2 regions of the Streptomyces luteosporeus genome follow, and region 1 is predicted to be linked to the other one. Evidence: riboswitches for the same ligand, from Rfam matches in the RefSeq annotation. Region 1 holds a riboswitch; the other holds the start of a gene.
What was found. A riboswitch is a leader RNA that binds a small molecule or an ion and turns the genes downstream of it on or off. The one in region 1 is predicted to bind glycine.
Positions count from the first base shown of each region.

Region 2: it holds a riboswitch for glycine, as region 1 does, so the genes downstream of both, gcvP (aminomethyl-transferring glycine dehydrogenase) here and gcvT (glycine cleavage system aminomethyltransferase GcvT) in region 1, are expected to answer to the same signal.

Region 1 covers NZ_BAAASL010000010.1:101,247-108,248, reverse strand. Annotated here, with positions in the region: gene ABD361_RS15310 (enhanced serine sensitivity protein SseB C-terminal domain-containing protein) at 1-583, opposite strand, end outside; gene ABD361_RS15305 (enhanced serine sensitivity protein SseB) at 656-1,396, opposite strand; gene ABD361_RS15300 (AAA family ATPase) at 1,633-2,205, opposite strand; glycine riboswitch at 2,385-2,491, shown strand; gene gcvT (glycine cleavage system aminomethyltransferase GcvT) at 2,645-3,763, shown strand; gene gcvH (glycine cleavage system protein GcvH) at 3,831-4,208, shown strand; gene glyA (serine hydroxymethyltransferase) at 4,244-5,506, shown strand; gene ABD361_RS15280 (L-serine ammonia-lyase) at 5,713-7,002, shown strand, end outside.
Region 2 covers NZ_BAAASL010000003.1:8,034-15,035, reverse strand. Annotated here, with positions in the region: gene ABD361_RS04195 (hypothetical protein) at 1-60, shown strand, start outside; gene ABD361_RS04190 (DUF5999 family protein) at 378-575, shown strand; gene gcvP (aminomethyl-transferring glycine dehydrogenase) at 661-3,546, opposite strand; glycine riboswitch at 3,735-3,834, opposite strand; gene ABD361_RS04180 (PRC-barrel domain-containing protein) at 3,948-4,340, shown strand; gene ABD361_RS04175 (DNA polymerase IV) at 4,520-5,893, opposite strand; gene ABD361_RS04170 (MerR family transcriptional regulator) at 6,004-6,645, opposite strand; gene ABD361_RS04165 (bifunctional nuclease family protein) at 6,823-7,002, opposite strand, start outside.

The DNA of each region.
Region 1 (7,002 bases):
GCCGCACGGCCTCCACGGCCGCCGGCGAGCTGTCGTACAGGTCCAGACCGATGCACAGGTACGGGGTGCCCAGGGCCGGCTGCACCCAGGCCCGGCGCAGGGTGCGCACGACCGGCGTACGGTGGGCGTTCTGCCCCAGCAGGGCGTAGAACTGCGGGATCTCCACGGCCGGTTCGCTCAGGCGCAGCGGCCCGGCCGGCAGCCGCTCCATGCCCTCGGCGATGCGGCGCAGGTCCGCCCAGGGAATGCCGACGCCCCCACCGGGCGCGTGCGGGTTCAGCCACAGACCCCAGCGGTCGGGGTAGAGGGAGGCGGCCACGGTACGGCCGGAGACGACCTCGTGGGAGCGGTTCCAGCCGCTGGCGGCGAGCTCCTGGGCGGAGGTCACGCACGGGGCGTAACCGAGGCCCTCGACCTCCATGTTGCCGTACTGCGCCTCCGGCGAGCCCGGCTCGCCGTGCCACAGCAGCATCCACACCCGGCCCTCGGCCACGGCCCGCAGCAGCGCCTCGTACGCGTCGTACCGGCCCGGCGCCACTTGGCGCAGCACCTGCTCGACGCCGCTCTCCGCGCCCGCGCTCACCTGGGTCCGCCTTATCTCTTGGCCGTCTGTTGCCACCAGCTTACGAGCCCGCGGCGGCGGGCATGAGAGGCGTCACAGGTCGCGGTCGTAGAACGGGCGCAGCTTCTCCCGCATCCAGTGCCCCACCGGGTCGTCCGCCACGTCCAGGAACACCAGCTGCACCGGCCACGCCACGGGCGCCGTGGCCAGCGCCCTGCCCACCGCCTCCATCGCGGCGCCCCGGCTGCCGGGGTCCGGAAGGTCCAGCTCCACCCCGATGAACAGCGCCGGATCGCCGCCCTCCACGCTCGCCAGCGCACGGCGCGCGGTCCGCACCGGACCCGCGGCCGCCAACTCCAGGCCCGCCGCCGCCAGGAACGCCGTCGGCTCGTCCTGCCAGTCCGGCTCGAACAACCGCACCCGGCCCCCCGTGGGATCCCCCTCCCACGCCGCCCGCCCCACCCTGCACAACTGTGCGACGGCCTGCGGCGGCAGCGGCACCCCCACCGTGCCCTCCGGATTCACCACGATGCCGACCTGCGGGGGCAGCCCCCGCGCGAACTCCACGGCCGGAGCCACCGCGAACGCCATGGCCGGCCCGGCGACGGCGAGGAACTGCTCGTGCGAACTGAACACCGGCACGAACGCGGCACCGTCCAGCTCGATCGCCGGCAGATCCAGATCGGGGCTCTGCGGCCCCCCGCCCTTGGGCAGCGGCACCCACACGCTGCTGCGACCGAGCACGTCGAGGATGCGCGGGGCGGCGTCGGGGACGCCGAGGGAGGCGGCGAGGACTTCCTCGAGCTCATTGGCGGGCCAGGCAGGGATGCTCACGCTCCCGCACCTTAACGGCTGCGCCTGAGCTGTGGTACGGGGGGTGGCCTTGGGCTCCGCCCCGGCGGCCCCCCGGCCCGGGGGTGCCAGGCGCTGGCCGGCGGCACGGCGCCCCCGAAGGGGCGCGGGGCAGTGTCGATCTGCGGCTCCGCCGCGTGGGCGCGACAAGCCACGACGCGCCCGCAGTATGTCGACTGCAGGCCGTCGGTGGTCGATCGCGCAGTTCCCCGCGCCCCTTACGGGGCGCTGCCGCCGAACGTCAGGGCCCGCAGCGCGTCCGCCGCTCCGCGGTCCAGGAGGGTCGCCGACGCGGCGCCGCGCGGCGCGCGGCCGGCCTCCGCATCGGTCACGAGCCGCCGCATCGCGCGGCGGTGGCGGGCGAACGAGCGCGGCGGGACGCCGCGGCCGCGGGCCCGCTGGCCCGCCCGCGCCTGCGCCGCGTCGACGACCAGCATCACCACGTGCAGCCGCCGCCCCCGCCGTCGCGCCTCGCGCGCCAGCCACCGGCGCACCCAGCCCCACTGTCCGCAGTCGTGCACGACGACGCTGTGTCCGGAGCGCAGGGCGCGCCACAGGGCGGCGTAGTGCGCGAGCCGGGCGGCCGGCCGGTAGGCGGCGTACGGCAGCCGCCGGGGTACGCGGCGTTCGATGCGGCGGCGGGTGTCCTGGGAGTCCACGCGGTGCACGCCGGGCCCGACCACCCGCCGCATCAGGGTGGACTTGCCGGCTCCGGGCAGCCCGGAGACGACGACCAGGTCTCCGGCCCGGTAGCGCAGTTCCTCGACGGTCCCACCGCGCAGGTCGATCACGCCCGCCACACCCCCCGTACGCACCGTGACCGTCGCCCCCTCCTTTCGTACGCAAAGGAAAGGTAATCCAAATCGGGACCTGGTGGGCGGTCCGTCGCACGGCCGTACGTGCAATGATGTGCGCGCCAAGCGCCATCGGCACGCTCGACAATCGCACGACCAACTGCATATTGGCCGCTCGAATCCGCGCGGGAGAGTCCTGGTGTGCTGCGTTGCGCCGTGCACCGGGCGCCGAAGGAGCAAGTTCCTCCCTTGAATCTCTCAGGCCCCGTACCGCGAGGGTGAGGCAGATCTGAAAAGCGGGCCGCCCCGGCGGTCCCACCCAAGGTGCAAGCCGGGCTCTCCAAGGGGCTCCCGGTGAACCTCTCAGGTTCCGATGACAGATGGGGAGGCCCCGATTCCTCGGTACCTCCGTGACTTCTTGCCCGGGAGCCTGACCATGACGACCGACGCCCCCCGCCGTACCGCCCTGGACGCGCTGCACCGCGCGCTCGGCGCGACCATGACCGACTTCGCGGGCTGGGACATGCCGCTGCGCTACGGCAGCGAGCGCGACGAGCACGTGGCGGTGCGCACCCGCGCCGGCCTGTTCGACCTCTCGCACATGGGGGAGATCACCCTCACGGGTGCCGAGGCCGGCCGGGCCCTCGACTTCGCCCTCGTCGGCAACATCTCCGCGCTCGCCGTGGGCCGCGCCCGGTACACGATGATCTGCAACGCCGACGGCGGCATCGTGGACGACCTGATCGTCTACCGCCTGGCCGAGCAGGAGTTCATGGTCGTCGCCAACGCCTCGAACGCGCAGGTCGTGCTGGACGCGCTGACCGAGCGGGCCGCCGGTTTCGACGCGGTCGTGCGTGACGACCGCGACGCCTACGCGCTGATCGCGATCCAGGGCCCGGCCTCCCCGGCGATCCTGAAGTCGGTCACGGACGCCGACCTGGACGGGCTGAAGTACTACGCGGGCCTGCCGGGCACCGTCGCGGGCGTCCCGGCGCTGATCGCCCGCACCGGCTACACGGGCGAGGACGGCTTCGAGCTGTTCGTGGCCCCGGGCGACGCCGAGAAGCTGTGGCAGGCGCTGACCGAGGCGGGCGCGGACGCGGGCCTGGTGCCGTGCGGGCTGTCCTGCCGGGACACCCTGCGCCTGGAGGCGGGCATGCCGCTGTACGGGCACGAGCTGACCACCTCGCTGACCCCCTTCGACGCGGGCCTGGGCCGCGTGGTGAAGTTCGACAAGGCGGGCGACTTCGTGGGCCGCGAGGCGCTGGCCGCCGCTGCCGAGCGCGCCGAGAGCGCGCCGCCGCGCAAGCTGGTGGGCCTGGTCGCCACCGGCCGCCGCGTGCCGCGCGCCGGCTTCGCCGTCGTGGCGGGCGGCGAGGTCGTGGGCGAAGTCACGTCCGGCGCCCCCTCCCCCACGCTGGGCAGGCCGATCGCGATGGCGTACGTCGACGTGGCCCACGCCGCCCCGGGTACGGAAGGGGTGTCCGTGGACATTCGCGGCACCCATGAGCCGTACGAGGTCGTGGCGCTCCCCTTCTACAAGCGGGAACGCTGAGACCCTCTCATCTCACCTGTCAAGACCCCTTGCACAAGCACTCACGCGCGTACAGGAGAATCTAGCCATGAGCAACCCCCAGCAGCTCCGTTACTCCAAGGAGCACGAGTGGCTCTCGGCCGCCGACGAGGACGGCGTGGCGACGGTCGGCATCACCGAGTTCGCGGCCAACGCGCTCGGTGACGTCGTCTACGCCCAGCTCCCCGCGGTCGGGGACACCGTCACCGCGGGCGAGACCTGTGGCGAACTGGAGTCGACGAAGTCGGTCAGCGACCTGTACTCCCCCGTCACGGGCGAGGTCGTCGCGGCCAACGAGGACGTGGTGAACGACCCGGCGCTGGTGAACACCGCCCCGTTCGAGGGCGGCTGGCTGTTCAAGGTGAAGGTCACGGACGAGCCGGCGGAGCTGATGTCCGCCGACGAGTACACGGCCTTCGCCGGCTGAACCCCGCTCTCCCCTCCCTCGTGCAGGAAGAACTCATGTCGCTCCTCAACAGCTCCCTCCATGAGCTCGACCCCGACGTCGCCGCCGCCGTCGACGCCGAACTCCACCGTCAGCAGTCCACCCTCGAGATGATCGCCTCGGAGAACTTCGCTCCGGTCGCGGTCATGGAGGCCCAGGGCTCCGTCCTCACCAACAAGTACGCCGAGGGCTACCCGGGACGCCGCTACTACGGCGGCTGCGAACACGTCGACGTCGTCGAGCAGATCGCCATCGACCGCATCAAGGCGCTCTTCGGCGCCGAGCACGCCAACGTGCAGCCGCACTCCGGCGCCCAGGCCAACGCCGCGGCGATGTTCGCCCTGCTCAACCCGGGCGACACCATCCTGGGTCTGAACCTCGCGCACGGCGGGCACCTGACCCACGGCATGAAGATCAACTTCTCCGGCAAGCTCTACAACGTGGTCGCCTACCACGTCGACGAGCAGACCAACCGGGTGGACATGGAGGAGGTCGAGCGCCTCGCCAAGGAGCACCGCCCGAAGCTGATCGTCGCCGGCTGGTCCGCCTACCCGCGCCAGCTGGACTTCGCGGCCTTCCGCCGGATCGCCGACGAGGTCGGCGCGTACCTGATGGTCGACATGGCCCACTTCGCGGGCCTCGTCGCCGCCGGGCTGCACCCCTCCCCGGTGCCGCACGCGCACGTGGTGACCACCACCACCCACAAGACCCTCGGCGGCCCGCGCGGCGGTGTGATCCTGTCCACGGCCGAGCTCGCCAAGAAGATCAACTCCGCGGTCTTCCCCGGCCAGCAGGGCGGCCCGCTGGAGCACGTGATCGCCGCCAAGGCGGTGGCCTTCAAGGTCGCGGCCAGCGAGGAGTTCAAGGACCGCCAGCGCCGCACCCTGGAGGGCGCGAGGATCCTCGCCGAGCGCCTGATGCAGGACGACGTGGCGCAGGCCGGCGTCTCCGTGCTCTCCGGCGGCACGGACGTCCACCTCGTCCTGGTCGACCTGCGCAACTCCGAGCTCGACGGCCAGCAGGCCGAGGACCGCCTCCACGAGGTCGGCATCACGGTCAACCGCAACGCCATCCCGAACGACCCGCGCCCGCCGATGGTCACCTCCGGCCTGCGCATCGGCACCCCGGCCCTGGCCACCCGCGGCTTCGCCGCCGAGGACTTCAGCGAGGTCGCCGACATCATCGCCGAGGCCCTCAAGCCGTCCTGCGACACCGAGGCCCTGCGCGGGCGCGTCACGGCCCTGGCCGCGAAGCACCCGCTGTACCCCGGCCTGAAGTAGGACGTCGGCACCGCATTAAGGCCGGATTAACCGGTTGGTACGGGGCATCCCGCACACTGGAGAAGTGGGCGGGATGCCCCGCACCACGTGGCGCACCCCACGCGTCACAGGGCGTGACATCCCTCGCGTACCCCCTGCGCTCCCCACGCCCGCCGCACCACCCCCGTATCACCCCCGTACCACCACCGACCCGAGGAGCAGCCACCGTGGCCATCTCCGTATTCGATCTCTTCTCGATCGGCATAGGCCCGTCCAGCTCTCACACGGTCGGCCCCATGCGCGCCGCCCGCATGTTCGTGGGCCGCCTGAAGAAGGACGGCCTGCTGGCCCAGACCACCGCCGTGCGGGCCGAGCTCTTCGGCTCCCTCGGCGCCACCGGCCACGGCCACGGCACCCCCAAGGCCGTCCTCCTCGGCCTGGAGGGCCACTCCCCCCGCACCGTCGACGTCGAGATCGCCGACGACGAGGTCGAGCGCATCCGCACCACCAAGCGGCTGCGCCTGCTCGGCGCCGAGATCGGCACCGACCACGAGATCGACTTCGACGAGTCGACCCAGCTCATCCTGCACCGCCGCCGCGCCCTGCCGTACCACGCCAACGGCATGACCCTCGCCGCCTACGACGAGACCGGCGCCCCCCTGCTGGAGAAGACCTACTACTCCGTCGGCGGCGGCTTCGTCGTCGACGAGGACGCCGTCGGCGCCGACCGCATCGTCCTCGACGACACCGTCCTCAAGTACCCCTTCCGCACCGGCGACGAGCTGCTGCGCATGTCCCGCGAATCCGGCCTGTCGATCTCCGCGATGATGATGGAGAACGAGAAGGCCTGGCGCACGGAGACCGAGATCCGCGAGGGCCTGCTGGAGATCTGGCGCGTCATGCAGGCGTGCGTCACCCGCGGCATGTCCCGCGAGGGCATCCTCCCCGGCGGCCTGAAGGTCCGCCGCCGCGCCGCCAGCACCGCACGCCAGCTGCGCGCCGAGGGCGACGCCCAGGCCCGCGCCATGGAGTGGATCACCGTCTACGCCATGGCCGTGAACGAGGAGAACGCCGCCGGCGGCCGCGTCGTCACCGCCCCCACCAACGGCGCCGCCGGCATCATCCCGGCCGTCCTGCACTACTACATGAACTTCGTGCCCGGCGCGGACGAGGACGGCATCGTCCGCTTCCTCCTCGCCGCCGGCGCCATCGGCATGCTCTTCAAGGAGAACGCCTCCATCTCCGGCGCCGAGGTCGGCTGCCAGGGCGAGGTCGGCTCCGCCTGCTCCATGGCCTCCGGCGGCCTCGCCGAGGTCCTCGGCGGCACCCCCGAGCAGGTCGAGAACGCGGCCGAGATCGGCATGGAGCACAACCTGGGCCTGACCTGCGACCCCGTCGGCGGCCTCGTCCAGATCCCCTGCATCGAGCGCAACGGCATGGCCGCCGCCAAGGCCGTCACCGCCGCCCGCATGGCTCTGCGCGGCGACGGCCGCCACCACGTGTCCCTCGACAAGGTC
Region 2 (7,002 bases), on a different contig from region 1:
CTGCTGCCCGTGCTCGCCCTGCGGCTGGCCCCCGCCGCGTCCCTGAAGGCGACCGCCTGACGCACGCCGCGGACCGCCACGGCGCCCCGTACCCCGGCGAGCCGGGGAGACGGGGCGCCGTGGCACGCCCGGCCGCCCTCACCCTCACGGACTAGCCCCCGATGACCATGCCCGAACCACCCGATGGGGCAGTCCTGTTGGGAGCAACCGCCCGCTCGGGTGATGCGTCATCATCCTGAGAGGAGCGTCATCCGGAAATCCCTGCGGAATCCGGCCCGTGGGGGAACACTGGAACCGACCGATCGATGTAAACGGGGGGCGGCATGACAACCGCATCGAGCCGCAGCACAGCCACCTCAGAGCGAAAGATCACTCCCATGTGCCCGCATCAGCCCACGTGCCCGTCAGCCGACTCCGCCGACCGGGAGGCCGCCCACCTGGTGGCCGCCTACCCGGAACAGGGGTGGAGCCTCCTGTGCAACGGCGTCCTCTGCTTCGAGGACACCGGTGAGCTGCTGCCGGACGGGCAGATCATCGCCCCGCACCGGGCCCTGGACGTGGTGACCGCCGCCTGAGGCCGGCGGCAGGGGGAAAGGGACCGGGGCCGGCCCGGCGCACACGCGCCGGACCGGCCCCGAGGCGTACGGGGGCGGGGCCCCGTCAGCCGTCGTACTCCTCAAGCGGCGGGCAGGAGCACACCAGGTTGCGGTCGCCGTAGGCACCGTCGATGCGGCGCACCGGCGGCCAGTACTTGTCGGCGGCGACGACACCGGCCGGGAAGACGGCCTCCTCGCGGCTGTACGGGTGCTCCCACGCACCGGCGACGCAGGCCGCGGTGTGGGGGGCGTTGCGCAGCGGGTTGTCGTCCTTGTCCCACTCCCCCGAGCCGACCTTCTCGATCTCGGCGCGGATGGCGATCATCGCCTCGCAGAACCGGTCGAGTTCGGCCAGGTCCTCGCTCTCGGTCGGCTCGATCATCAGCGTGCCGGCCACCGGGAACGACATGGTCGGCGCGTGGAAGCCGTAGTCGATCAGGCGCTTGGCGACGTCGTCGACGCTCACGCCCGTCGCCTTGGTCAGCGGCCGCAGGTCGATGATGCACTCGTGGGCGACCAGACCGCCCGGGCCGGTGTAGAGCACCGGGAAGTGCGGCTCCAGGCGCTTGGCGATGTAGTTGGCGCCCAGCACCGCGACCTGGGTGGCGCGCTTGAGGCCCTCGCCGCCCATCAGGCGCACGTACGACCAGGAGATCGGCAGGATGCCCGCGGAGCCCCAGGGCGCCGCCGAGATCGGGCCGACACCGGTCTCGGGCCCGGCGGTGGGCTGCAGCGGGTGGTTGGGCAGGTACGGGGCGAGGTGGGCGCGCACCGCCACCGGGCCGACGCCGGGGCCGCCGCCGCCGTGCGGGATGCAGAAGGTCTTGTGCAGGTTCAGGTGCGAGACGTCGCCGCCGAAGCGGCCCGGCTTGGCCAGGCCCACCAGGGCGTTGAGGTTGGCTCCGTCGACGTAGACCTGGCCGCCGGCGTCGTGGACGGCGGCGCAGATGTCGGCGACGTGCTCCTCGAAGACGCCGTGCGTGGACGGGTAGGTGATCATCAGCACGGCGAGCTCGTCGCGGTACTGCTCGATCTTGGCGCGCAGGTCCTCGACGTCGATCTCGCCGTCGTCGGCGGTCCTGACGACCACGACCTTCATGCCGGCCATCACGGCGCTGGCGGCGTTGGTGCCGTGCGCGGAGGACGGGATGAGGCAGACGGTGCGCTGCGTGTCGCCGTTGGCGCGGTGGTAGGCGCGCACGGCCAGCAGGCCCGCGAGCTCGCCCTGGGAGCCGGCGTTGGGCTGGAGGGAGACCTTGTCGTAGCCGGTGACCTCGGCCAGGCGCTCCTCGAGCTCGGTGATCAGGGTGCGGTAGCCCGCGGCCTGCTCGACGGGCGCGAAGGGGTGCAGCGCGCCGAACTCCGGCCAGGTGACCGGCTCCATCTCGGTGGTCGCGTTGAGCTTCATGGTGCACGAGCCCAGCGGGATCATGCCGCGGTCCAGCGCGTAGTCCCGGTCGGCGAGGCGGCGCAGGTAGCGCAGCATCGCGGTCTCGGAGCGGTGCTGGTGGAAGACGGGGTGCGCGAGGTACTCGTCGGTGCGCAGCAGGCCCTCGGGCAGGGCGTCCGCCACGACCGCGTCCAGCTGCTCGACGTCGGCGTCGACGCCGAACGCGGCCCACACGGCGGCGAGCTGCTCGCGGGTGGTGGTCTCGTCGCAGGCGATGCCGACCCGGTCGGCGTCCGTCAGGCGCAGGTTGACGCCGCGCTCGCGGGCGGCTTCGACGACGGCCGCGGCCCGGCCGGGCACCTTCGCGGTGAGCGTGTCGAAGTACGCGCCGTGCTCCAGCTCGACGCCGCCGGCCCGCAGGCCCTCGGCGAGGATCGCGGCGTAGCGGTGGGTGCGGCGGGCGATCGCGGCCAGGCCCTCGGGGCCGTGGTAGACCGCGTACATGCCGGCCATCACGGCGAGCAGCACCTGGGCGGTGCAGATGTTGCTGGTGGCCTTCTCGCGCCGGATGTGCTGCTCGCGGGTCTGCAGGGCCAGGCGGTAGGCCTTGGCGCCGTCGGCGTCGACGGAGACGCCGACCAGGCGGCCGGGCAGGCTGCGGGCGTAGGCGTCGCGCACCGCCATGAAGCCGGCGTGCGGGCCGCCGAAGCCCATCGGCACGCCGAAGCGCTGGGTGGTGCCGACGGCGATGTCGGCGCCGAGCTCACCGGGCGGGGTGAGCAGGGTCAGGGCGAGCAGGTCGGCGGCGACGGTGACGATCGCGCCGAGCTCGTGGGCCCGCTCGATGACGGGGCGCAGGTCGCGCACGGCACCGGAGGCGCCGGGGTACTGCAGCAGCACGCCGAAGACGCCGCGCTCGGCGATCTCCTCGGGGATGCCGGCCGACAGGTCGGCGACCACGACCTCCACGCCGGTGGGCTCGGCGCGGGTCTCGATGACGGCGATCGTCTGCGGGAGGGTGTCGGCGTCGACCAGGTAGACGCCGTTCTTCACCTTGCCCACGCGCCGGGACAGCGACATGGCCTCGGCGGCGGCCGTGCCCTCGTCCAGGAGCGAGGCGCCGGAGGTCGGCAGCCCCGTCAGATCGGCGACGACGGTCTGGAAGTTGAGCAGCGCCTCCAGGCGGCCCTGCGAGATCTCCGGCTGGTACGGCGTGTACGCCGTGTACCAGGCGGGGTTCTCCATGACGTTGCGAAGGATCACCGGCGGGGTGAACGTGCCGTAGTAGCCCAGGCCGATCATCGGCGCCAGGACCTGGTTGCGCCCGGCGAGCTCGCGCAGCTCGGCGAGCACCTCCGCCTCGCTGCGGGCGGCGGGCAGCGCGAGCGCCCCGGCGCTCTTGATCACTTCCGGTACGGCGGCGGCGGTCAGCTCGTCGAGGGAGCCGTAGCCGACCTGGGCGAGCATCTTGGCCTGGGCCTCGGCGTCCGGCCCTATGTGCCGGCGCTCGAAGGGGGTGCTCCGCTCCAGGTCGGAAAGGGAGCTGCGGTGGGCTGTCATCTGCGGAGGCCTCCTGGTCACTGCGACCTGCGAGGGGTACCACGGCGCGGGTACCCGGACGGCCTCCCCCTCTGTCATCTCAACCTGAGAGCTTCACCGGGCCGCGGACACGGACCGGCTTTCACCGTCGGTGAGGAGGGGCTTCGGCGTGGTGCCTGACCTGGGCCCGCCCTGCTTTCCAGAGTGACCTCTTCCGTGCGGTACCGGGTGCCTGAGAGATTCCGGGGAGGAGTTGCTCCTTCGGCGCCCCCGCCGGCTCGCGACGGAGGACTCTCCCGCACGGGTTCTGCGGCCAATCGTCAGCCTACCAGCGCGCCTTTCCGGGCGGATCTCCCGAGTGGCCCGTTCCTGCTTTGTGGCTTTTCGTGGGTCTGGGGGCCGTGGAACGCCAGGGAGGAACCGTGCAGACCGACATCGACCCCAGGAGCCTGATCGGCCGCAAGGCCTTCGACCGGGCCGGCACGCGCATCGGGACCGTCGACGAGGTGTACCTCGACGACGTGACCGGCGCACCGGAGTGGGCGGCGGTGCGCACGGGCTTCTTCGGCCGCGACGCGTTCGTCCCCCTGGAAGTCAGCTCGGTCGAGGAGGAAGGCCTGCGCGTCCCCTTCGACCGCGCCCTGATCCGCCAGTCGCCGGGCTTCGGCGTGGGCCGCCACCTGTCGCCCCAACAGGAGCTCCAGCTCTACCGCCACTACGGCCTGCCCCTACCTCAGCCGGGGCCGGAGCCCGGACGGGGGCCGGGCCCCGCCGACACCGGCCCCCCGGCCAACGGCTCGCCCACGGCCCCGTAGACCTGGGCGCCGGCTTCCTCGCCGCACCACGGCGCCCCGTAGGGGCGCGGGGAACTGCGCGATCGGCCACCGACGGCCCGCAGCCAACGCGCCACCCCGGGGGGCCGGGCGCAGCACGGCAACTCCGTCTGCGGGCACGTCGTGGCTGGTCGCGCAGTTCCCCGCGCCCCTACGGGGCGCTAGGCCGCCGCCGGCCCCCCGGCCTCGGGCGCGTCCGGCGCGGGCGGGATCAGCGGAAGCGGTTCGGCCGGTTCCAGCGCGGGGTCGTCCACACTGAGCGTGCGGACCCGGCCGGGGGCGGACCAGGGGGTCTCGAAGCGGACCGTGACGCGGCCCAGGCCGCTTCCCTGGACCCAGCCGGGGCCGTACTCGGCGTGGTGCACGTCCACGCCGGGCGACCAGCGCCTCGGAGCCGGCGGCGCCTCCGCCGGTGGGGGCGGCGCGGCCTCCGCGGGGGTCTCCGGCGCCGTCCGCGCGGCGCTCGCGGCCTGGGCGAAGAGGTCCTCCTGCGTGTAGTCGGCGAGCCCGGAGACGCCGACGCCGAGCAGGCGCACGCCGGCCGTGGTGTCGACCCCGTCGAGCAGCCGGGCCGCCGCCTCGCGCACGACGGCCACGTCGTCCGTCGGGCCGCGCAGGGTCTCGGAGCGGGTCAGCGTGGAGAAGTCGTAGCTGCGGACCTTGATGACGACCGTGCGCCCGGAGCGCCCGGCAGCGCGCAGCCGCTGCACGCACCGCTCGGCGAGGCGGGCGAGCTCGTACTGGACGCGGGTGCGGTCGGTGAGGTCCTCGGCGAAGGTGTCCTCCACGGAGACCGATTTCGCGTCGCGCTCGGCGACGACGGGCCGGTCGTCGTGGCCGGTGGCCAGGGCGTACAGGCCGGCGCCGTGGGCCTTGCCCAGGAGGCGGACGAGCTCGGCCTCGCCCGCTTCGGCGGTCTCCGCGACAGTGGTGATCCCGGCGCGCCGCAACGTTTCGGCAGTGGCGGGCCCGACGCCGGGAATGGCTCGCACCGACATGGGCCCGAGGACCTCCAGCTCGGTGCCGGGTGCGATGAGCACGAGCCCGTCCGGCTTGGCCTCCTCCGAGGCGATCTTGGCGAGCATCTTGGAGCCGGCGAGCCCGACGGAGCCGGTCAGGCCGGTGGCGGCCCGGATGTCGCGCCGCAGCCGCTCGCCCACGCGGCGTGCTGCGTCCGCCGTCGGCTCGGTGCCGCCGGCCTCCAGGTCGACGAACGCCTCGTCCAGGCTGAGCGGCTCGACCAGCGGCGACAGCTCGCCCAGCAGCCGCATGACCGTGCGGCTGACCTCCTGGTAGAGGCCGAAGCGCGGGGTGAGGTAGGCGGCGTTGGGACAGAGCCGGCGTGCCTGGGCGGTGGCCATGGCGGAGCGGACGCCGAAGACCCGCGCCTCGTAGGAGGCGGTGGCCACGACGCCGCGCGGCCCGATGCCGCCCACGACCACCGGCTTTCCGCGCAGGCTGGGTTTGGATGCCTGCTCCACCGAGGCGTAGAAGGCATCCATGTCCAGATGCAGGATCGTCGGCGCACCCCTCACAGGAGTAGATGCTGCCGCATGCCACTGACAATGGTGATCCGCGCACGCCGCGGCCCCCGGCGGAGGGTCCTCCTCCGCCGGGGGCCGGTGCGCGGGGCCTGCCTGCCTGCTCAGCCCGCCCGGTTGCTGCGGCGCCGGGCCAGCTCGTCGCCGGGGTGGTGGCCGACGAGGGTCTCGCCGGTGTCCACGCGCTCCCCGTGCAGCTGGGCCAGCGCGTTCTCCACGTCGCGCCAGACGACGCCGACGGCGATGCCGAAGACGCCCTGACCGCCCTGGAGGAGGTCGACGACCTCGTCGGGCGAGGTGCACTCGTAGACCGTGGCGCCGTCGCTCATGAGCGTCACCTGCGCCAGGTCGGCCACGCCGCGCTCGCGCAGGTGCTGCACCGCGGTGCGGATGTTCTGCAGCGAGACCCCGGTGTCCAGGAGCCGTTTGACGATCTTCAGGACGACGACGTCCCGGAAGCTGTAGAGCCGCTGGCTGCCCGAGCCGTACGCGGGCCGCACGCTGGGCTCGACGAGCCCGGTGCGCGCCCAGTAGTCCAGCTGGCGATAAGTGATGCCCGCGGCGGCGCACGCCGTGGGCCCGCGGTATCCGATGTCGTCGGTGCCGCGGGAGGTACTGGAGCCGGTGTCGCTCCCCCGCGGGGTGGTGACCGCTGTCGTGGCTGAATAGCGGGGCACTGGTTCGACCGTTCCCCCATGCAGCGGATACGGACCGCCGACCGCCGTACCGTCGCCCGTGCTTCTCACGCCGACCTCCGTCCTTGACCTGCCTTCTCGACGGTAGGCAGTCGCCCGGGGTGCGTCAACGATCGCCACACTCGGCACGCCGAGTGATAATCACCTTGAGAGTGGTTTCACGTGTCCGGGCAGCGGGAAAACTGCTCGAATGCGGCAATCCGCCCAGGTGCTGCGCCCCGGCGACGCCTACTGGTTGCTGCTGCCGAAGTCCTCGGGCGAGATCTGGTCGAGGAACTCGCGGAACTTCTCCACCTCGTCCTCCTGCTCGTCCGGGATGGCGATTCCCGCGTCGTCCAGCACCCCGTCGCTGCCGTAGATCGGCGTTCCGGTGCGCAGGGCCAGCGCTATGGCGTCGGACGGCCGGGC